2 regions of the Marivirga salinarum genome follow, and region 1 is predicted to be linked to the other one. Evidence: riboswitches for the same ligand, from Rfam matches in the RefSeq annotation. Region 1 holds a riboswitch; the other holds the start of a gene.
What was found. Region 1 has a riboswitch for thiamine pyrophosphate ahead of QYS49_RS08115 (TonB-dependent receptor). Riboswitches for the same ligand answer to the same signal wherever they lie in the genome.
Positions count from the first base shown of each region.

Region 1 (11,304 bases):
TATATATCTATTTTGCAGCCAAAGAGATGATCTGGTGCTGGTATGCTAGTTTGGTAAGCGTAAGTATTTATTTAGTTATTTGCTATCAAGTTCAGCTTTACGCAGAAATGGGATTAAACTTCTATTATTTAGGCACAACAGTATATGGTTGGTGGCATTGGAGAAATCCCAATAGAAAAGAAAAGGAGTTACCTATCTCTAAAATGAAATTAAAAGAGCATGTTATATTTATCATTTCAGGGATCCTTTTCACTTTTGGACTTGCTTACTTTTTGGTAGAAAACACAGATGCACAACTCCCCTATTTAGATTCTTTCACAACCATTTTTAGTGTATTGACCACCTTATTGGTAACACGAAAAGTATTAGAAAATTGGCTCTACTGGATCGTTATTGATGCCGTAGCGGTTTACATTTATTTCCAAAGAGAATTATTTTTAACATCTCTCTTAATGGCGGCTTATGTAATTATAGCAGCAGTAGGTTATTTCAACTGGCGCAAACTTTACCATACCAAATACGCATGATTAAAATTGCAATAATAGGACCTGAAAGTACTGGTAAAAGTACCTTAACAAAAGGATTAGCGAATTACTTTCAGGAGCTATATGTGCCTGAATACGGACGACAATATCTAGAAGAAAATGGCAGTCAGTATGAGAAATCTGATCTACTGAAAATTAGTAAAGGCATGCTTGGAGCTGAAAAAACGCAAGCTAAAAATGCTCAACACTTTTTATTCTGTGATACAGATTTGATCATGATGAAAGTGTGGTATGAAGTGAAATATGGACAATGTCATCCATTTATTTTGGGGAAATTAGCTGAAAATCCATACGACTATTATTTGTTATGTGCTCCTGATCTTCCTTGGGAAGCAGACCCTTTAAGGGAAAATCCAAATATAAGAGAAGAGCTTTATGAACGCTATCAAAGGGAGTTGGAAGAATATGGCGTTGAATATTCTATAATTTCAGGAGAAGAAGGTAGGTTAAAAAAAGCAATTGAGGTGATTGAGAAATTGAAATAAGGAGAGCATTGTATTACTACTCTCCTTATCTCCTTTATTTATTTTTTAATTAATTTTTGCTGCGCTCTATAGCTGTTAGTTTCTACTGTTATAAAGTAAACCCCAGCATTTATTTCACTTAATGGAATTTCTAACTTTTTCTCATTTTGGAAGTCATGTAATCCATTATAAATTGCTTTTCCTGTCAAATCGGTGATCACCACACTACTCAACCCAAGGTACTCATCCCCAGTGTATTTAAGGTTTAAGTCATTTCGGATTGGATTAGGGTAAGCTCTAAACCCAACAGCTGATAATCCTCTGCGGTTTGAAGTAAGCGTTATGCCTTCTGATTTCACACTACAAAATTCTGTGGATACTTCAACTGAGTAGACCCCAGACCTATCTATTGAAATGGATTGGGAAGTAGCGCCATTAATAGGTTCGCCATTAAAGAACCATTGATTACCTTCTTCATAATTGGAACTCAACCCACTTTCTGTTAAGGTAATGATTGCTGGCTCCATATTTTCAATATAAAGCGTGGTGGTATCTGATTCTATACTATCACCTTCTGCTTTCAGTATGATTGAGTAATAATCAGTTGGCAAATTCTTCGGTAATGATAAACTGAATAAATTATTATTTAAATCTATCGACTCCAATTCTAAATTTTGTTCATTTCCTGAATTATCTAAAAGCAAAGCATAATAATTAAATGAATCACTTAAGTTGCCTAGCGTATTTTCAAATTCAATTTCAACTAATTCATCAATACAACTTTGGACAGAATCCTCGGTAAAGGTAACTTTAGCTTTCACATAGATTTCATTTGAGAAATATTCGCAGTTGGCTGCGGTTTTTGATGCATAGTAAGTTCCTTCACTAGTTAGCTGCAAAATGGAATCATTCTCTTGTGAAATCAAGGCGTCATTTCTATACCACCTTAGGTCTACCGAGTCATTAACCACTAATTTATTATTATTTCTAGTGATTTCAATTTCTTGAATCGGTTGAATATTTAGTGAGTCTATGTATATTTTAAAATCACTTCCCAGCTCAGGAATCATAGAGAAATAGTGCATGCCTGAATCCAAATCCTCAGGTAGACTCACTATCATTAAACCATCCTCCTCACTTATTACATCCAAAAGTGTACTATCACTCATACCTAAAGAATTTGAAATGATTGGAATAGCTGAATTATCACCTTCATTAGTTCCAGTGTAGTTGTAATAGATTTTTATATTTGCACCCATGCAAATCTCTTCACCCTGCAAGGAATTATTTGGTAAATTGAAACCATTTATTTTATAACTCGCATCTTGTGTTTTGAAGCTACCTGTTAAGGCATTTTCATTTACTACTCTAGCTACAGAATTCTCTCGATAATTAAAAATAGCATAGTGATATTCAGTTGATTCCTTTAACCCTTCCAAATAATAATTCATGTCAGAATAATTATCATTGAAGTATATTCTGGCTCCATCTTCAAGACTATCTAATTCAGTAAAATCAACTACATATCCTGAAGTATTCTGATTCTTAATGCTATCTGTAGCCAAACTTAAATCAACTGCTTCATTTTCCTTAATCAATATCAATGCTCCAGTCGCCACCGAATCCTGAAAAGTAAAATTTGTTGAAATAGGTTCCCGATCAAAAATTGAAAAGTTTTGCGGTAATTGAACAGGTGCATTTGGTGTTGTGTAAAATGATTTTGTAACCACATCAGAATTCATATAATTTGGATCTTCAGTTTCAGAGACATTATAAGTTAAAGCCATAACACCATACCTAGTATCTGCTTTTAAAGAATCAATGGTTATGGAATCACCCTCACCTGTATACACAATATATTGCGTATATCGATCTCCAACCCTATCACCTAAACGAAATATATTATTAGCATTCCACTTTATCCCATCATTAAAAATAGAACTTCCAAAAGATGAATATCCTTCAAAAATAGAAACTAAAGTTCTATTTCCATCACCCTTAGTCCACGTAATAGTAGCTGTGTTTTGATTCTTATCAGAAATTTCAACATTACTGGCCTGAACTGTTGGTTCATTAGCCACAACTCCATTAGATTCATAAACTATAAATTTAGGACCTTTACTATATGAACTGGCACTGGTATAACCTTCCAATACTACTGTTAATGCACCTTCAGCATTGGAGGCTTTTGGGTAATTATCTTGAAAAATACTTTCCAAATTCTCACCACGAGCACTTAATCTTGAATCCAAAATCTTATTTGCTGAAGTATCAATACCATCAAAAATGGAAACATCCATGTCAGTTTCAATATCCCGGATTTGTAAAGCTGTCAATGCAATCTTTTTAGAATTGCTATTTGGATACAATGTAACCTCACTTCTTTCAAACGGGAATTCACCTGTTTCAAATCCGTTTACACCATAAAGATTTTTGCGTCCATCAACAATAACATCTCCGCCTTCTCTGAACATTAAAATATCGTCTTTCTTGAGTGTTTTAAACTTCTTCTCTCTGCGATCTTCAGAAAAAATAACTTGATCTCCTGATTTGTAACATGAGTAGAATGACAGAATATATTCAGTATCAGGACTTAAATTTGATATATTTAAAAGAGGTCTATTAAAATCAAATTTGAAATTAGTATTTAGATACAATAATTGTTCTTCACCTGAAGCTTCTGAATAGACTGAATTAGCATTGAGATTTTCTAATTCCCCTGGTCCTTTATGAGGTTTATTTGCCTCACGTAAACTTATATACAAACCTCCAAAGGATAAATAATTATAAAGCTTTAAACTAATCTCAGTTTTGAGGCCAGTTATGATGATTGCTTCTGCTTCTGCTTCTACATCTGGAAATGAATCATTATCATTTATCCAACCCTTAGTGTTTTCTAGTAAAGCCGAGTTTTTAGCATAATACACAGCACTACCTAAAGCAAAATTATTTTTGATGTAAAAATTATCTACAATAAGCGAATCTGAGTTAGTTTTTATATTAGCAATACCATCTAATGAAGTGAGTAAAACTGTTTTTTGAGAATTATTAATTATCTCCTCTACCTGCAACGTAGATTGATTCTTTAAATACACCTTATGTATATTTAAAAAGAGAGAATCGATATCCACATTTGAATAGGTATTAAAGTAATCTCTATTCCCAGTTTCGACATAGGGTAATTTGATATCACTACTAATCGAATTAACTCCTTCCCATCTTGGCATATTATGTATAATGGAATTATTAAAGCTAATATCTTCTACACTAATAGAACTTTGAGGTTCAAATGAAACATTAGCATTGGTAATTTTTAATTCCATCAAACTAAAAACATTCTTAATATTTAAATGATTCTTACTTGGCATTATTTCGATAGAAAGAATTGTAGAAGCAATATTAGACCTAAATTTATTTCCCTCTAACGCCTGTCTTAATGTTAAGTTATCAGCAAAGAAATTGAGACTATCATTGAGTTCAAAGGATGAAGCAATATTAACTTGATCGATACTACTAGAAATATCTTCATAAACAAAACTCAATTTGTTTGGCAAACTTTTGGCATCAAAACTGAATAAAGCCATTTCTTCAGTAGAAATAACAACAGAGTCCTTTGTTGCTGAAGAAACCGAATTTTCATCGAAAATGACCTCACTACTATTATCAGGCAAAGTACTGTGTTTAGTTTTACCTCCAGAACTTGTTGCCCAATGGGATAAATCTACCCAATTTCCAGATCCATTTACCCAATAATAAGTGCTAGTATTACTTGTAGCAACATCACGTTGATAAATCTGATCATTCGTGATAGTTGAAGCTAGCTTAGTGAATCTGGCATTATATATAGTTACTGTGTAGTCAGTATTAGGCTTCAACCCTTTTATATAGTTATTACTAGGTCTATCAAAGAAATAGACTTTTTTGTTCTCAAATGTTCCTACTAATCCATTTTTTATTTCAGTGAAGCCATTTGGAAGAAGTCCACTCTCAAATGGTATGGTATTGTCTGCCACTCCCTTTTCTGAGACAACCACAACTGACTCATAAGGATAGTAATATGCCTCTGTTTCATAAGATAATTTAAAAGATACTGCATCTATTTCTGAAATAGTAAAATAACTTCCGTCAAGTTTATTTGTGCCAATTTTTGGTATAAAAGAAAATGTCTTGTGCTCAGAACTTAAATAATTTTTAGCATTCTCATCCCCATAATACTCAAGTACATAAAATTTTAAGGCCTCGGTATTATAGAGCTGACGAACCAAGTATTTAGAGGATACATTTACGGAATTACCTGTGCCTGAATAGGCCAAATATAAAGTACTATTGCTGTATCCATTATCTACATTAACACGATAAAAATCTTCAATCAAACCACCATTCACAGACGGTAAATCTCTACCGTCAATAGATTGATATGTATTAAATAAAGCTCTATTTAAAGTAATTAAAACGATTCTTTCTTCACCATTTCCATTTTCCCAGCTTAAGTTTACCGTAGAATCATTAATTAACAGAAAATCTAAGTTTTTAGCTGCGATCGTGGGTCTGTTTTCAGGCACATTAAAAGTGTACTTTTTTGCCTGTGCATAAGCAATATTCTTCCCCTCCCCATTAGCTTCGGCAAAATATATGTCATAGGACTTTCCTGGCACTAAATTATTTATGGAAAAATTATTGCCTGCACCATTGTAAACCACTTGACTTCCATTAGTAAAAAAGTCTTTAAGGGTTTTATTGAATTGGTAATCCAATCCATCTATATAGCTTGGGGACTCCTCATATCTGTTTACTATGGTGGCTACAACTCTATCCCCATTACCACGAACAAAATTAATATCTGCCGTTCCTTCTTTCGTAGTAGTCGCTTCAAAATTTGAAACACTTTGAGTTGGTTCTTGTTCACCTGCTTGAACTGGAAATAATCTCCCATAAAATCCTTTATGCGTATATCCTGACCATAATTTTTTATACACAAATGTTAATGCCCCTTGGCTATTCGTAGCTTGAATTACTGAATCAGAGTTTATACCGTCAACTGTTAACTCTTCATAATCAATTAGTAATGGTGCTAGAGAATCAGTGCCATCAAAAACTCTTAAATCAAAAATGGTATTCCCTCCAACTCGACTATCAATTCCTAAATTTTGATAAGATAACTTATCTGTACTTTGTTCTGGGTAGAATGTTTGTGTTATATCCTCATAATTCCAAATAGTACCTGCAAAACCAGTAGGGTCATATAAAAACTTAACAGAGTCGATATAATCCACAGTATCATTTAAAAAGATGGAGTTTTCCGGTCTTGTAGTAAATTTATTAAACCTTAATGTGTTCCAACCATAAGTTAAACCCACTCGGTTTTCTCTGAAAAGCATAGTTGCAAAATAGTAATCTGTTGAGGGTTTAAGTCCAGAAATTTCTGTATCGTAAAAAGTATTATCTCTTTTAGTAACAACGAAAACTCCCTCTGCAATTTCAGTACCTAATCCAAATTGTTCATTTGCTTGAAATCGAGTATTATCTTTAAGTGTCTCTCTCAATAAACTTTCAGATATGGGTTGTTCACTTATTAGAAAAAAATAATTTGCTTCTTTTTCATTTCGAAAATCTGAAGAAGGGTCAACTCGAGGACCACTCAGTCTTATTTTTTCGATTTTTACAAAAGGCTGATCATATGAATAAAAATCTAAGTCATATTTTGAAAAATCATCTGAAGGAGCCTCTATTATATTGTCTACTACTGTTTCATAACTTTCCTCAGCATAAGTAATCTCTCCATTACTCTCATTATATTCTATGATTTTAACTGTATACTCAGAGGCAAAATCAAGTTTATCCATCGTAACATACCAACCTGAACCGAAACTAGAAATATTATTTGCTCTAATATTTCTTACAGTGCCGATTTCAAAATCATCCGCATAAGATTGATTATCAGTTGGTGTAAAAGTGATAGGACTAGTTCCTTTTTGAATTAAAATCATTCTATCATCACCATTACCCAAATAAAATTTGATTCGAATTGTTGAATCAGATATATTTTCAACTGTCAATTCAGAAGCCATTTGTGTTGGAGCAGGCAATGTAATATCCACATCAGCCTGCCAACCCTTAGAACTAAAACTACTTGTCTCAAAATCAGCACTTTCAAATTTAACTGTTAAAGACTCCCCTGATGAAGAAACACTTAAAGGTAAACTATGGGTATCACCAGAATAAGATTCTAAAAGTGTTGCTGTAGTATCTGCACCATCAAAAATCCTAAGCTTTTCATAAGATCGAACTTCCAATTCATTAAAAGTCAATTTCACAGATTTTCCAGCTTCTGCTGAATTTAAGGTTAGAACTTGTTCTTTATTAGGAAAATAAGAACCATTTCCACCTTCATCATAAAAACTATCTCCGGTATTTACACTGACTTCTCCATTATGCATGTATATATTTCCGCTTTCCAGAGTTGTCATAATTTTTGCAAAACTGGTAGAAGTACTTTGATATTTAACACTTGAATTGTCAGGCGTGGAGTTCACTTCCATTCTGGAAAAATAATATTCAGTATTCGGTTGCAAGCCATCGATTTTTACTTGCTTATCGTTACCTTGATATATTACATAAGTATCAGTGCCAACTAATTGACCCTGTCCAAATGTAGTATTGGCTGTATATTCAGTATCATCTGCTACAGTTACATCTGGGTAAGTACCTTCACGAATAAAAACTATTCGTTCCTGCCCACCGCCCGCAGTCAAGCCTAAATATATACTGTCACTATAAATCTTTGAGAAATAAAATTGTCCATTCCCAGTTGGTGTTGGTACTGAGTTGATTTCCCAACCCTGGGAATCGTCTAAAACAAGGGAATTTTCTAAACTAAAAGTGCCTGAACCTGTGAAATCGACATCAGTAATATTTAAATAATCTCCTGAAACATTTATTCCAGACCCAATAATGGTTGCAGTACTACCCTCAGTAGAGCTAACAAATTCTACCACCTCTGATGCGGTTCCATTAACAGTCAAGGCATTTGTGATAGTTTGTTGACTTTCTGCTTGAAATTCAACTTCAATACCTGCTGCTACTGTTAAATTATCAAAGGAGTTATCGTCCTCTATGCTAACTGTATTAAAAAAATCGGGCATTAAAATATTTACATCGAAATAATCTAAATTATTCCCTTTAAAGTCTCTGCTTACATTTATGGTCGAATTTGCCGACTCCAATGTAATCACATCGTAAGAGGCAATACTCCAATGAGATAAATTGATAATAGCATTAGTAATGTCAATATGTTTGGCTACATTATTTATGGAATTAAAATAGCCAAAATCAAATTCATTGGCACCAAATATTATAGTCCCTGAATAGTGAAAAACATTCGCTGCAGAAAAATTGCTTAGGAAGGTATAGCTACCAGAACCTAAAAAACTAATATTATTTGATTTAGGGTCATCAATATCCATATTGCCTTGTGCAATTTCTATTTCCTCCCCATCCTCATTACTGTAAAAGCTTAAACGATTGGAGTCAAGGTCTAATTCTACACTAACCCCAATGTATAGTGAGCCATATATATTAAAATCCCCACTTCCAGTGAAAATTATGGCATTACTGACATTACTAGCATTAAAATCCCGTACACCTATATTTACATTAAATGTAACAGTTTGACCATCTGCAGAAAATGAATTAGCATCAAAAAATAAATCATCATCTTCACCGGGCAGATTTGTATGCAGAGTTGATCCGCCACTAGTTGTTGCCCAGTGATTTAAATCATTAATATCACCACTACCCCCTATCCAAAAATAGTCAGCAGCATGAACGTTTAAAGCAAATAAAATAAAAAATAAAGATAATAGAGATTTGAGGGGAGAGTAGAATTTTTTCATTAAAAACTATGCTTAAAATTGAAAATTAGAATAAGATATTTTAAACCCAATTTCAAAATTAATATATTAAAAATCATTAACCTAAAATCAAGCGTACAAAGGTAAAGAAAAACCAAAATGCTGAAATAAAATTTGTTTCCTCAGAATTTCCCTCTTATACTTGCAGCATCAATAAGGGGTGCCTTAATATAACGGGCTGAGAATATACCCTGAACCTGAACTCGGTAATGCGAGCGTAGGAATTTTGAATTTAAATAGAGCCTATTAGGCAATTACATGAGAGAAACTTGTCCCGATAGCAATCGGGATTCAGTGCCAAATAATAAATTTCTGTGAAATTAAATATTATAAATCAATTACATAAAATGAATAAAAATAAGATTTCAGGAACAATTGTTCTTGTAAATCTATTGTAAAGATAAAGCGTATCTACGCTGGGGTGCCTTAATACAACGGGCTGAGATCATACCCAATGAACCTGATGCCGATAATGCGGTCGCAGGGATTTTGGTTAAGGAAAATGAAAGGAGGTAATTACCCCGCCTCCATGAGTTTCACTAACAAACAATTTAAACAATGTTACAATTTACAAAAAAGTGGTTATTAACTGCTTTGGCTGTGGTTATGAGTATGCATTTAATGGCTCAAAGCAGCATTAGTGGGAAAGTAGTTTCCCAAGAAGACAACTCGCCTTTAGTGGGTGCAAGTGTAGTGATAGAATCCCTTCAAAAAGGAAGTGCCACTGATATTGATGGAAATTACCGCATCAATAATGTTAATGCCGGTAAATATGAAATCAAGGTTTCTTATATCGGCTTTAAGCAAGCTGTTAAAACAGTACAACTCGAAAATCAGGATTTGACCCTTAATTTTGAATTAGAAAGAGATATTCAGATTACGGATGAGGTAATGGTTTCAGCTACAAGAGCAGATGAAAATACACCTACTACCTTTACCAATATTAAGAAGGCAGAGCTGGAAAGGCAAAATCTAGGACAGGATATGCCTATGCTGTTGAATTACACACCTTCAATGGTGACCACTTCAGATGCTGGAGCAGGGGTTGGTTATACTGGAATGAGAATCAGAGGTAGTGATGGAACTAGAATTAATGTCACAATAAATGGAATTCCAATCAACGATTCGGAATCTCATGGAACTTTCTGGGTGAATATGCCGGACTTAGCTAGCTCCGTGGATAATATCCAAATCCAAAGAGGGGTAGGAACTTCAACTAACGGGGCTGCTGCTTTTGGTGCATCGGTAAATATGCAAACTTCTACTCCATCTCAAGATGCTTTTGGAGAAGTAAATAATTCTTATGGCTCTTTCAACACAAGGAAGCATAATGTGATTTTCAATTCGGGAATTACCAATAGTGGCTGGTCTTTTGAAGGACGCCTTTCTTCCATTCATTCGGATGGATATATAGACCGAGCAACTTCTGATATGCAATCTTACTTCCTTTCCGGTGCTTATTACGGTGACAAAACTATCGTGAAAGCTTTGGCTTTTGGCGGAAAAGAAAAAACTTATCAAAGCTGGTGGGGCACACCGGAAGCTCGTTTAGAAAATAATGAAGAAGGTATGCAGGAAGTAATCCTAAATAATGGTTATACAGAAGATCAAGCTGAAAATCTTCTGAATTCTGGCAGGACATTCAATTACTATTTATATGATAATGAGACTGATAATTATCAGCAAGATCACTATCAACTCCACTTGTCACATCAATTTACTGATAACATACAAGCCAACGCAGCTCTCCACTATACTTATGGTAGAGGTTATTATGAGCAATACAGAAATGATGATGATTTCGCTGATTATCAATTAAATGATGTTGTGATTGGAGACAGCACTATTTCCTCTACTGATTTGGTTAGAAGAAGATGGCTAGACAACCATTTTTATGGCTTGACCTATAGTTTGAATTATCAAGAAGGTGATTGGGATGTTACTTTAGGAGGAGCTTATAATGAGTATGACGGAGATCATTTTGGTGAAATCATCTGGGCAAGATTTGCTGGTGAATCTAAAATTAGAGAGCGTTACTACGATAACTATGGAAGAAAATATGATTTTAACACCTTCCTAAAAGCTAATTATCAACTCAATGAGAAATTGAATATGTTTGCTGATATGCAAATCAGAAATATCAATTATGTTACTCAAGGGATTGACAATGACTTAACTACTATTGACACAGGTGGTGAATACTTTTTCTTTAATCCTAAAGCAGGTTTAACTTACAGTTTACCTAATAACAGTCAATTATATGCTTCTGTTGCTGTAGCTAATAGAGAACCGGTAAGAAATGATTTTGTTGATGCGCCTCAAGATGTAACACCGCAGCCAGAAACTTTATATGATTATGAATTTGGTTATAAAAAACAAGGAAGC
Region 1 covers NZ_CP129971.1:1,905,733-1,917,036, reverse strand. Annotated here, with positions in the region: gene pnuC (nicotinamide riboside transporter PnuC) at 1-527, shown strand, start outside; gene QYS49_RS08125 (AAA family ATPase) at 524-1,030, shown strand; gene QYS49_RS08120 (T9SS type A sorting domain-containing protein) at 1,069-8,901, opposite strand; TPP riboswitch at 9,066-9,160, shown strand; TPP riboswitch at 9,327-9,423, shown strand; gene QYS49_RS08115 (TonB-dependent receptor) at 9,478-11,304, shown strand, end outside.

Region 2 (11,304 bases), 1.2 Mb from region 1:
AATCAGCTTTTATCAGCTTGCACTCATTATACTTCACTTGCAAGTCAACTTGATTGAGGTGGGCTGACCATTTGGTGATGAAGAGTTCACTTAGCTTGTAATTGATGTAAGCCAATAGCCAGCTGATGAAAATACTGAATAGGATACATTGCCATTCACGGCTGAAATCATAGGCCCTCATAAAATAGAAGTTGACTATAAGGGAGGAATTTCCGAAGACTACAGGTGCGGTAAAAATAGGTTCTACCTTGTTTTTTTATCCCTTAATGCTATTTTTTAAAATAAAAATAATATCTTACTAGTATAATTAATTATTCAACCAAAATAATAGCACTATGAAAAAGCTTTTCGCACTAGCATTAGTTACCCTAATTTCGTTCCATCAAGTTTTAGGACAAGAAGATAAAGAACAAAACAATTTACCTCTTGATTTAATGGTTACTGTTATCAATAATAGCATTAATGAAGCAAATTCAAGTCTTAAAGACAATCCTCTTAACATCAAAAAGGCGGTCATAACACTAAAAACGAGTTATAATGGTAGCGGAGGTGGTGGCTTCTCATTTTTTGTCAAAGCTGAAAAAAAGTGGCAGTTGGAGAAAGCTCATACTCTTACATATACCTATGAAAAACCTTCAGAGGCGAAAGAGAAAAGCATCGATAAAATGTACGATCCAATAAAATTATTTGAGAAAAAGCTTGCTGAGGCAATTTTTGAAGCAGCTGATCAATGGAATAAAGTTTCCGCTACAGTAGAGGGATTACCAAAAAAAGAATTTACTGTAGAACTTTCCTTTACCTTCAAAAAAATAACTTCCGCGGGAATTGAATTTGAAATTTTCGGTATAGGTGGTGATGGATCTATAGATTATGAAAACTCTGCAACTCATAAAATAGCTCTTACCTTTCATTAAATATTAGTAATAAAATTAATTCTATTCAAGAATAAATCCCCGTTCCCGCCATGCCTCTGCATGGTGGTCTTCTACCTTTCATTCATTATCGCCAACCCAATAAGGTAACTTTTAGATAAATGGAATTAAAATTTGACATCTTTATTCCCGATAAAAGAAAGCAATATTCGATTAGTGATATTCTAGGAATAGTTGCTATGATTCTTGCAATACTAATTCTCATCTTAAACCATTTTTTTACAATATCACAAACAATTAATCAAGCTATCTCTGGAATTCTGTTTACGGTAATGCTTTATTATTTTGTTAGGGCAGTAGTGGTGAGGGGTAAAATACAACCTCTAAAAGGAAAGTTGATGGGACAGCTAAAGTTTGGCAGCACAGAGATATTTATAAATGATCAGAAAATTGATCTCGATCAGATAAACAAGTTAGAGTTCATTTTTGGCAATTATTATTCTCAATTTAAAAGTGCACAACCGATTTTTGACCCGTATAGTGAAAACGGAACTAGTAATTGGATGACCTTATGTTTTAATAAGAAAAAACATTCAATTCAATTTCGAAGAATGTATAATGGGCAAGAAAAATATCTAAAACCATTGCTAGAATATCTCCATTTCAAAGATAAAATCTCTTTTTTAAGGTTAACCGAGATATTAGGTATTAATAAATTTGAGGAGATTCAAGAATATAAACTGGAATTGGAAAATAAATTTGATCAAAACTAAATTAAATATCAAAGACCCAATTGGAATTGATGTTAAACAAATACTTAAATTGCTATATAGTAACGATAAAATTATTTTGACAAAAAAGTACTTATGAATATTGGTTTCAAAACAAAGTTGAATTCTGTTTTTAAATGTATTTCTTTTACGTTTATTCTAATTGTGTTTTTTGGAAACAATACCATATTTGCACAAATCCAAGTGCAAGACATTTTCTACAAAGTCAATGGCGATTTTAAAACAAATAATAAAGAATCTCGAATAACTCACATTAACCATCAACTTGAAACTAATTTTACTTACCCAGAAGCCATTTTAGAATCAGGGCTAGATGGGCAAGCATTATTACATCTTTTCATTAATAACGGTGAGATTGAGAAGGTAATTAATGAGAATATTTATTTTAGCTATAAATTTTTTGAACCCGAATTTTCCATATTCCTAAAAAGAGAGTTAGATACATTTATTGAAACCACAGATGGAAAAACTGAAATATTCATGCATGTAAATTTCTTTCTTCCTAGTCGGAATAAGTGGAATTCGAAGAATTACAATAAACAAAAGTACTACAATGAGGTAAAAGATTACATGGACAATTTAGAATCTGAAGATATAGAAATAAATATAGCTGGAAAATTAAATTCTTTACTTTGCTATAATGCTCTAGATATTCAAGTAAGAGAGCTTTTACTTAGAGCTCTAACTGTTTATGACAATCAACCTAAAATTCAAGAAGCCAAAAAATATATAGTACTTTTAGAAAAGTTAAATGCTATTTAGCACCCGTACTCCCCCGTTCCCGCCATGCCTGCATGGTGGTCAATCATTTTAGGCAACTTTTCAGGTTCCATAAAAGCCCATTTAACCTCCCACCTTTCATTCATCACCGCCCATCTCCAAAGCTCTTGCATGCGTAGGTCCATCTAATCGAAAACTTTGATCCCCTGCTGGCAAATCCAATCCCCACTTCTTCATGACCGGAGCCTCCAATGATTTTTGTCTGTATTCATCAGGGGTCATGATCGGGATACCGTAAATAATCGGGAAATAACGCTGACAAGCTGAGCAAGTCAAAAGTCCCTCAATAATTTCCTCATCCTCCTGTTTAAAAATACTGATATTCAAATCGCCCTTATCAAAAGGGCAGCACATTTTCTTTATTCTTCTTCAATTGATTTTGGTGTTGGAAAGGGTCTTGTTAGATGTTCATTTGATGGGGTATTTAAGTTTTTAATGCCACAATGCGGAGCATGACGGGAAGAAGGAATTGAAATCAAAGATTCACTCAACATTAAACTCTCTTAAAACATCATAACCATATAGTATATACATTAAACTACTATACTTTTACGGTATACGCAAACTAAAATACTGAATTTAGCTTTCTTTCCTTTGTGAAAGTATGTAGTTTAGCAGGCTAATGTAAAAAATCAAAAACTTGTCTACTTCAATAGACTATTGCGTAAGACGAGTTGTTATTATAATCTAATGACTAAAAAAATAACGATTTCTGTTCTATTGCTGATTTTTACGATAACCATCAGCTATTCTCAAAGTAGAGATAAAAAACTAGGGTTAAGATATTCATCAGACTATGCTCTTTTTCAAGGAGAAGGAAAATTTGTCTATAATCCTACAGTAGGTCATAAACTTGGACTAATTAAAGAGAATGGCTCACTTACTTTAGGTGGTGAATTAGGCTACTTTAATTTTAGTCCTAAAGAAGAGGAATTTTACTATTTAACGAGTAATACCACCTATGGGACAGCCAAGTATTCTGATTATAAAATCTTATCCCTGAATCTTATTTTTTTATGGAATCTACAAGTAAATAGAAACTTTCAAATTAAGCCTGGAGTACATTCCGGATATTATTTTGTCATGTATGAGACCTCTATTTCAGATGACTTTGTAAATTCTACTGAATCATTTATTAGTGGAAGAGGCGGGATAACCCCAACTATCGAGTTCCATTATGCATTAAATGAAAATTGGTCAATTGATGCCCATTCAATGTATCATATCTTTTTTGAAATCGGTAATTCTGATCCTTCCAGTGTAAACTTTAATTCATCATTAGGAATTGCACATAGAGTTTGGTCTAACGGATTAGGGATTACTTATTTCTTTTAAACTTTTACTCTTGCAATATTCCCTATAAAATTATTAGCTGTCTAACTATCTGATTAATCTGTTTATAATGAAACTAAATACTATAAAGTTCTTTTTTGTTTGTCTTTTATTATCCTCTTGTGAGGCAGAAAACCCTTTTGTTTCTAAGGAATATATTGAACAATTAGAGGAATCATTAAAGCCGGACATTACAAATATTGCATTTATCTACGAAAATGACGTTTATTATCTTGCTGATATTGAGTCTATTCCCCAGAAGATTACTGGAACTCCTGAAAATACTAAGACTAAAATATCTGTAAGCCATAGTGGAAAAAAGTTTGCTTTTTTGAATAAAGATAACCTGATTGAGATCATCGACAGCACTGGAACGGTATTGACAATACTTTCAAGTTATACGGATGTAAAATCATTCGACTGGAGTGAAGACGACTCTACATTATATATTCTAAACGGAAATTCTTTATCTTTTTATGGGCCCGATATGGATATTCCTACATTAACTTCGCCTTCAATTCCCAACTATGCTTTTGCAGAGTTTACTTCTTTATCGATTTCTTCTGGAGGAGATTTGGCTTATACTGTAAAATACATGGGTGCCATTAATTCAGACACCTATAGATTAATACAAAAGCCAAATGATGGAAGTGATAACGAAATAATTTATTCAAATAACTCAGTGAAAGATTTTACTTATGTAAATTTCTCTTCCAACGCTCAAGATTTGGTTTTGGGAGCAAGTAACTCAATTAATGTACTCGAAGAAGTATATTTCTTCGAAGATTTAAATAATTTCCACTCTTTTACTTCTGAATTTGATCATATCACCCCTACCTACAATAGTGCTAAACAATTTATAGTTGGCGGTTATAATAATTCTAGTCAAGCCAGCGAACTTTACTTATATGCGAGAAGTCTTACGAATTCTGATGAGGATTATGTATTCGATAGTTTTTCCAATGAAAATAATCCCATTTATGTCGACTGGAAGTGATTGAAAAAGGTAAGAAGTTGCTGACCCAATTCATCTCCTGCTGGCAATTCCAATCCCCACTTCTTCATGACAGGCGCTTCCAATGATTTTTGTCTGTATTCATCAGGGGTCATAATTGGAATACCGTAAATAATAGGGAAATAACGCTGACAAGCAGAGCAAGTCAAAAGTCCTTCAATAATTTCCTCTTCCTCCTGTTTAAAAATACTGATATTCAAATCACCCTTGTCAAAAGGGCAGCACATTTTCTTTAATAGTCTGCTTTGCCTCGTTCCCGACAGGCTCTGCAAGGTGGCAAGATTGATGGAAATCTTTCCCACAAATTAAGATAGTAATGAAATATTCCAGCAGAAATTAGATTATGTACACGATAATCCTGTGGAGTACAAATATATTTCAGCAAAAGAATATGCTGGTATTAGGAAAGAATTGTTGGCTGTAGAATTGTTGGATTAGCTTGCTGATTCGCTCGCGTTTTTAGTACGCAATACGTGCGATAAGGGTGGTATTATATCGCTAAAACCACTATATTACTTTCAGTAATCAACCCTGCTCTTTTACTATATAAATATACCAAAACTGTTCATTACATATAATAATTCTCTTTTCAGAATATTTTGGTGCACAGTTTACTTTAATATACTGTTGGTAAACAGTTTAAATAATATTACTTTTAAGGTTTAGCAGTCGGTTTCTACCTACTGCAGACAGGATTTTAGCTACATAACCACTATAGATGTCAAACTTCTTTCAAGAGCTTCAAAGGCGAAATGTTATCAAATCGGCCATTTCCTATGTAGTGATCGGCTGGGCAATTTTACAAGTAGCTGATATCTTATTTCCTGCCTTTAAAATTCCAGATAGTGCGATCCGCTATGTTTTGTATGCCTTGATTGGAGGCTTCCCTATATGGGTTATTTTCGCCTATATCTATGAGTGGACGCCTGCCGGTTTTCAACGAACCAGTACGGTACAAAATGAGGCTTCTGTTCATCAGCAAACTGGAAAGCGTCTTAACTTTTTTATTTTCGGGGGGATGGCGCTTGCGATTATCTTGTTATTGGCAGATAGGGTCTTCAATTTTACTGACACGCTTGAGACTACCGATGAGAAGAAAGCGATTGCAGTATTACCTTTTGAAAACATGAGCACCGCAGAAGATGCCTACTTTGCCAAAGGAATTACAGAGGATATTCTCACACAGATTTCGCAGATTGGGGACTTACGGGTTTTGAGTAATTTCACTATTCGAGATTATGATACAGAAGGAAAAACAGTAGAGGAAATAGGAGAAGAACTGAACGTAAACTATCTGCTCACCGGAAGTATTCGAAAAGCTGGCGAGCAGCTTCGCATCACATGTCAATTAGTGCAGCTTGACCCTGAAGAGCAGGCATGGGCAGAAAATTATGACAAAAGAATGGATGACGTTTTTGCCATACAGACCCAGGTAGCCGAAGAGGTAGCACGTAATCTTAAAGCCACTTTAAGCCCTGCAGAAAAAGCCAAAATAAAGGATAAACCCACCGATAATCTTGCGGCCTACAATATCTATCTGAAAGCAAGGGAAAAATATAACACCTATGAAAATGAAAATTTTAAAGAAGCAGCCGACCTCTTCAAAAAAGCAATTGCATTAGATCCTGAATTTAGTTTGGCCTATGCGGGCCTAGCAGAGACTTATGGAATAGGATATCTTAGGGGGTTCTACACAAATTTCTTCGCAGATTCTGCCAAAAAATATGCGGAAAAAGCAACGGTTTTAGGACCTAAAAGAGCAGAAACTTGGACGGCTTTGGGAACAGCCTTCCGTTGTGAAGGAAACTATGCTGAAGCTAAGGAGAAATACCAAAAAGCACTGACTTTTAATCCTAATTATCTATTGGCATTGGCGAATTTAGCAGATATTAGTATTCGACAAAACCGGCAAGTGGAAGCGATTAGGCTCTATCAAAAAATCATCAAGTCAAATCCTTTAAATTATAAAATTTTTGCTGGCATGGGGCTTACATACTTATTGTTGGATATGCCTTCTAAATCAGCGGCTTACCTCCAGAAAGCCATTTCTTTAAAGCAAGATAACCTTGACGTAAAGTTTTATTATGCGCTCTGGCATCTGTTCTACAGCACGCCTGATCAGGCCAAAACACAAATTAGAAAGTTTAAAGCTGCAGACCCACAAAACATAAGAGTAACTGCGACATGTGCAGTTTTGGCCTTAAATGTGGACCAAACACTTGCGAAAAAGTATGTGAATGAGTTGATTCAAAGCCCTGCATTCAATCCATCGGAGTATATTGATCAAACTCATGTCTTGAGTTATTTACTAATGGAAGAAGGCAAAATTGATTCCGCTAATTACTGGCTAGACACTACTATTACTATCCTGGAAAAGAAGATGAAAGAGGGGGGTAAAAACTCAGCACTTCCGGGTCTACTTATGGAAGCTTATGCTATCAAAGGAGAAAAAGAAAAAGCCTTACACCTGCTAGACAGTTTAAATCCTGAAAATGATCCTTCCCCTCCCATTGAGTATCTGAAAAGTCCATATTATGAAGACTTAAAAGATAATGATCGCTTCCAAAAAATTATGGGGGAAAAGCAGCAGTATATCAATGCAAAGCAGCTGGAGTTGAGTCGTCAAGAATTGGAGCTTCAATAATACAGCAATTGGTTTAAGAGGACGCTTGAAGCAGACTGCAAGAGGTCATGTAGAATCTTAGGAAATACCCTCGTTCCCGCCATGTTATGCATAGTGGTCAATCATTTTAGGCAACTTTTCTGGTTCCATAAAGCATTTAACCTACCCTCCTCTTATTCATCACCACCCATCTCCAAAGCTCTTGCATGCGTAGGTCCATCTAATCGAAAGCTTTGATCACCAGCAGGCAATTCCAATCCCCACTTCTTCATGACCGGAGCTTCCAATGATTTTTGTCTGTATTCATCAGGGGTCATGATTGGAATACCATAAATAATAGGGAAATAACGCTGACAAGCTGAGCAAGTCAAAAGCCCTTCAATAATTTCCTCTTCCTCCTGTTTAAAAATACTTATATTCAAATCACCCTTATCAAAAGGGCAGCACATTTTCTTTAATAGTCTGCTTTGCATAATTTTTTATTATCTCAATCCCTATATTCTTAATACTGTAGCTTTTCTTTATATTTTTTGGCAGCTGCTTCAGGATCGGCTTCATTTAAGATGCCTGAAATAACCGCAATACCATGGAAGGGGAGCTCCTTCAATTGCTCTAAATTCTTTTGATTGATTCCTCCCGAAAGAAAAATGGGCATATTGCTGATTTTGGTTGCTTTCTTGATGCTTTCGGGCTGTACAATATCACAGCTTTCAACCGAAGGAGATGGAAAAACGGAGCAAAAACTGATATAAGACAAGCCATTTTGCTCAGCCATGAGTACGGCTTCCATATCATTCGTAACCGTAAGGCCAATATATTGGTCTTTCAGTTTGGCCTGAATAGTTGGAAAATCGGCAGGCAATCGGTCAAAATGTACCCCATCTAATCCTGTCTCTAAGGCCAAGCGCCAGTCTTGATTCATAAGCATTGGCACTTGAAAATCCATTACCAATTCTTTAGCCCGCTTAATAAATTTTAATTTGGCTTCCTTGCTCTGATTCTCAGGCCAATGATCCCAAATCTGTACAATATCAACGCCCCCTTTCAAAGCTGCCTTTAGTTTGTTCAACAAGCTTTCGTGCTCTTGACTTGGGTCAATCACCAAATAAAGTCCTGCTAGTTTTTTCATTTCCATCCTGCTTGAAATGCTTTAAAAAATGCAGCCCAATAAGGATCCACCCCATCAAAAGTAAAAGGCTTCTGCTCTCCATTGGTTTGCACTAGCTGCTTGGAAGAGCCTTCCGTAAACTCTCCAATTTTATAAGCCTCAACTCCTTCTTCTGAAAGCCCTTGGATCAAGCGGTCTTCATTTCCCGGCTTTACCGCCATCAGCATAGAACCGGCACCGATAGAGATAAAGGGGTCGATCTCAAACAAATCAGTAATCTGCTTTACCTCCTCATTCAGTTTAATCTTATCTAATTCTACTGTGAAACCGCAGCCCGAGGCATCCGCCATTTCATCCAATGCTCCTAAAATTCCGCCTTCTGTTACATCATGCATCGCATGCAATTCTTTGTTTGGCTCCAGAATGCTGGAGGCCGCTAATGCTTCTTTCAATACAGAAAGATCCCAAAAGTTATTAGCCGCAATTTCTTGGGTTTGCTTACCGCACTTTTCACTTACCGTTTTAGGAAAAGCATTGGCTAAAAGGGAAGAGGATGATAAAGCCGCATGTTTTGTCATGATAATGCTATCGCCTACTCTTGCATTATTACTGCTTACTATTTTGTCTTTCGGAGCCTGTAAAAACATGGTGCCTCCTCCGGAAATGGTAGATTCCTGACCGGGAATCTGGCCTGTATGTCCGCCCGTAATACTAATGCCTATTTTTTTGCAAAGCGTATCTATGTGGCCCCAATACAAATTAAAATCTTCCCGAGACAAACTGACCGGAAGATTGAGTACAAACTGAGCATACTGGGGAGCAAATCCGGTAGTAGACATATCATTAGCCAATAGGTGCACGGATAAGTGAGCTGAAATTTCCATACCCAGAGACGGAATCAGAGATAGCGGATCACTAGAAGTGGCCAACGCATTTCCATTACCTAAGTCAATTATGGCCGTATCAACGCCAAATCTCGGGCCGCAAATTACTTCTTCTCTTTTGGCCCCACATTTATGCAGTAAATCCTCTTTAAACACCTGAGCATCTACTTTTCCAAATTGATCATCAAAAGCCGCCATCACACATCATTAAATTGTACATATAAACCAAAGAAATCACCATAAGGTAACTTCCACTGCTGACGTGGAAACCATTTGGGTAAGCCAGTTGCATTCCACTGAATGCTATAATCCCTGTCAGGAAGCGCCTCAGCAATAAGTTCTTTTAATGAAGCAGGCGTATAGAAATTAGCCGTTACGTAATAATTGTTTTGTCCAAATAACTGCTGTACCCTTCTTCGCACCAATTTGGGTGTGTTTCGGTTCATCATCCCAAAGATAATCCCATATTTACCTACTCTTGCGGCTTCACGGATTACTTCTATTGGTCTTTTGTAGTATTCGAAAGTGGTGATAAAGGCCAGTGCGTCAAACGTATGATTTTTAAAAGGCATATGATGAGAATCGGCTAGAACAAGGTCGCCATTGAAGAGGTGAACACCCTGGGCCAGCATAAAAGGAGAAATATCACCGCCTGTAGCCTGAATCCCTATTTCATGCCACCATCTTGTAAAGCGTGTAGTGCCACAGCCATATTCCAATAAGCTTTCAACGCGGCTATCTTTCTTTATGAGTTCTTCCAGCGTTCTTTTTTGCCAAACTTCCTGGCGCTTATAAGGTCCTTCGTAATAGGCCTCGTAGTGGTCGGTATCGTCTCTGTTAAAAAACCACTCCTGCCTACCTTGCCAATTGCGCAATTCACCGGTGGCGACATCAAATTTTTCCTTTTTTGAAATTTCAGTCATCGAACTTAATATTTATGACCTTTGCATGCAGGGGAAGAGGAAGTTCGAATGGCTTTCACAATTCCTACGCTAGCATTACCTAGATCAGGTTATTTGGGTATAATCTCAGCCGTTCAGTTGGCACCCCATGTAAAATATAAGACGAAGCTAAGGATAATTAAAAACTTAAGCAATGCTTTCAAAAAATATCCCTTAGGCACAGCGTAATGGTCCAAGCGGGCGCTTGAACTAGTGCTAACTTGAAACTAACTGAAATAGTATAATGCAAGCGTCCGCTTGTGCTTATGCTATAGAAAGATCAATAAGGCAACCGTTTTGGAAAGTCCTTCAGCAGGCTTAATTGAAAAAGCTGCCGCCTACAGTAGCGGAGAAGTGACATCAGAAATTGTCATCGAATCTCAAATTAAAAATATAAAATCCCGCTTAATCTTGTAATTAATTCTACTTTTAACTTTATGAACGAAGGAATTATTAAAAACGCTTATGAAGCAATGATCAAAGAGCTTCAAACCATCATTACGGTAGCCTATATTTTTGCCGTAGGGATTGGGATGCTATTTAATTATCAGAGGTATGATGAGTTCGGAATTAATATTTTTGATTATGCCGATGTATTTGACTTTCTGATCACTCCTTTCTCTGATTTTCAAGTCTTGCTTTTTACTATGATTTCTTTGCTGTTTACTTATTTGATTTACAAGCTAGATGTGGCTTGGAAAGGGAAGTACCCCAAGTGGTATTCGCGGTTAGTATATTTTGGTTTTGACCAAAAAAGCTGGTTTGCTAACTTTCGCTATTTCACATTTTTCATAGTGCTCATTTCCTACCTATACGTATCTGCGGATTGGTATGGATCAATTTCAAAAAAGCAACTTAAAAAGCTTGATCCTATTACTATTCAATTTTCAGATGGAGAAGTAAAAAAGGGTAAAATGATTGGAAAGACGAAAGAAGTGATTTTCATCATGTATGGCAA
Region 2 covers NZ_CP129971.1:738,660-749,963, forward strand. Annotated here, with positions in the region: gene QYS49_RS03170 (hypothetical protein) at 1-181, opposite strand, end outside; gene QYS49_RS03175 (hypothetical protein) at 336-914, shown strand; gene QYS49_RS03180 (hypothetical protein) at 1,034-1,645, shown strand; gene QYS49_RS03185 (hypothetical protein) at 1,739-2,425, shown strand; gene QYS49_RS03190 (Trm112 family protein) at 2,522-2,797, opposite strand; gene QYS49_RS03195 (DUF2715 domain-containing protein) at 3,134-3,778, shown strand; gene QYS49_RS03200 (hypothetical protein) at 3,846-4,772, shown strand; gene QYS49_RS03205 (Trm112 family protein) at 4,754-5,092, opposite strand; gene QYS49_RS03210 (tetratricopeptide repeat protein) at 5,509-7,434, shown strand; gene QYS49_RS03215 (Trm112 family protein) at 7,587-7,886, opposite strand; gene QYS49_RS03220 (thiamine phosphate synthase) at 7,916-8,542, opposite strand; gene QYS49_RS03225 (AIR synthase-related protein) at 8,539-9,603, opposite strand; gene QYS49_RS03230 (class I SAM-dependent methyltransferase) at 9,603-10,328, opposite strand; TPP riboswitch at 10,372-10,466, opposite strand; gene QYS49_RS03235 (hypothetical protein) at 10,784-11,304, shown strand, end outside.
Region 2: it holds a riboswitch for thiamine pyrophosphate, as region 1 does, so the genes downstream of both, QYS49_RS03230 (class I SAM-dependent methyltransferase) here and QYS49_RS08115 (TonB-dependent receptor) in region 1, are expected to answer to the same signal.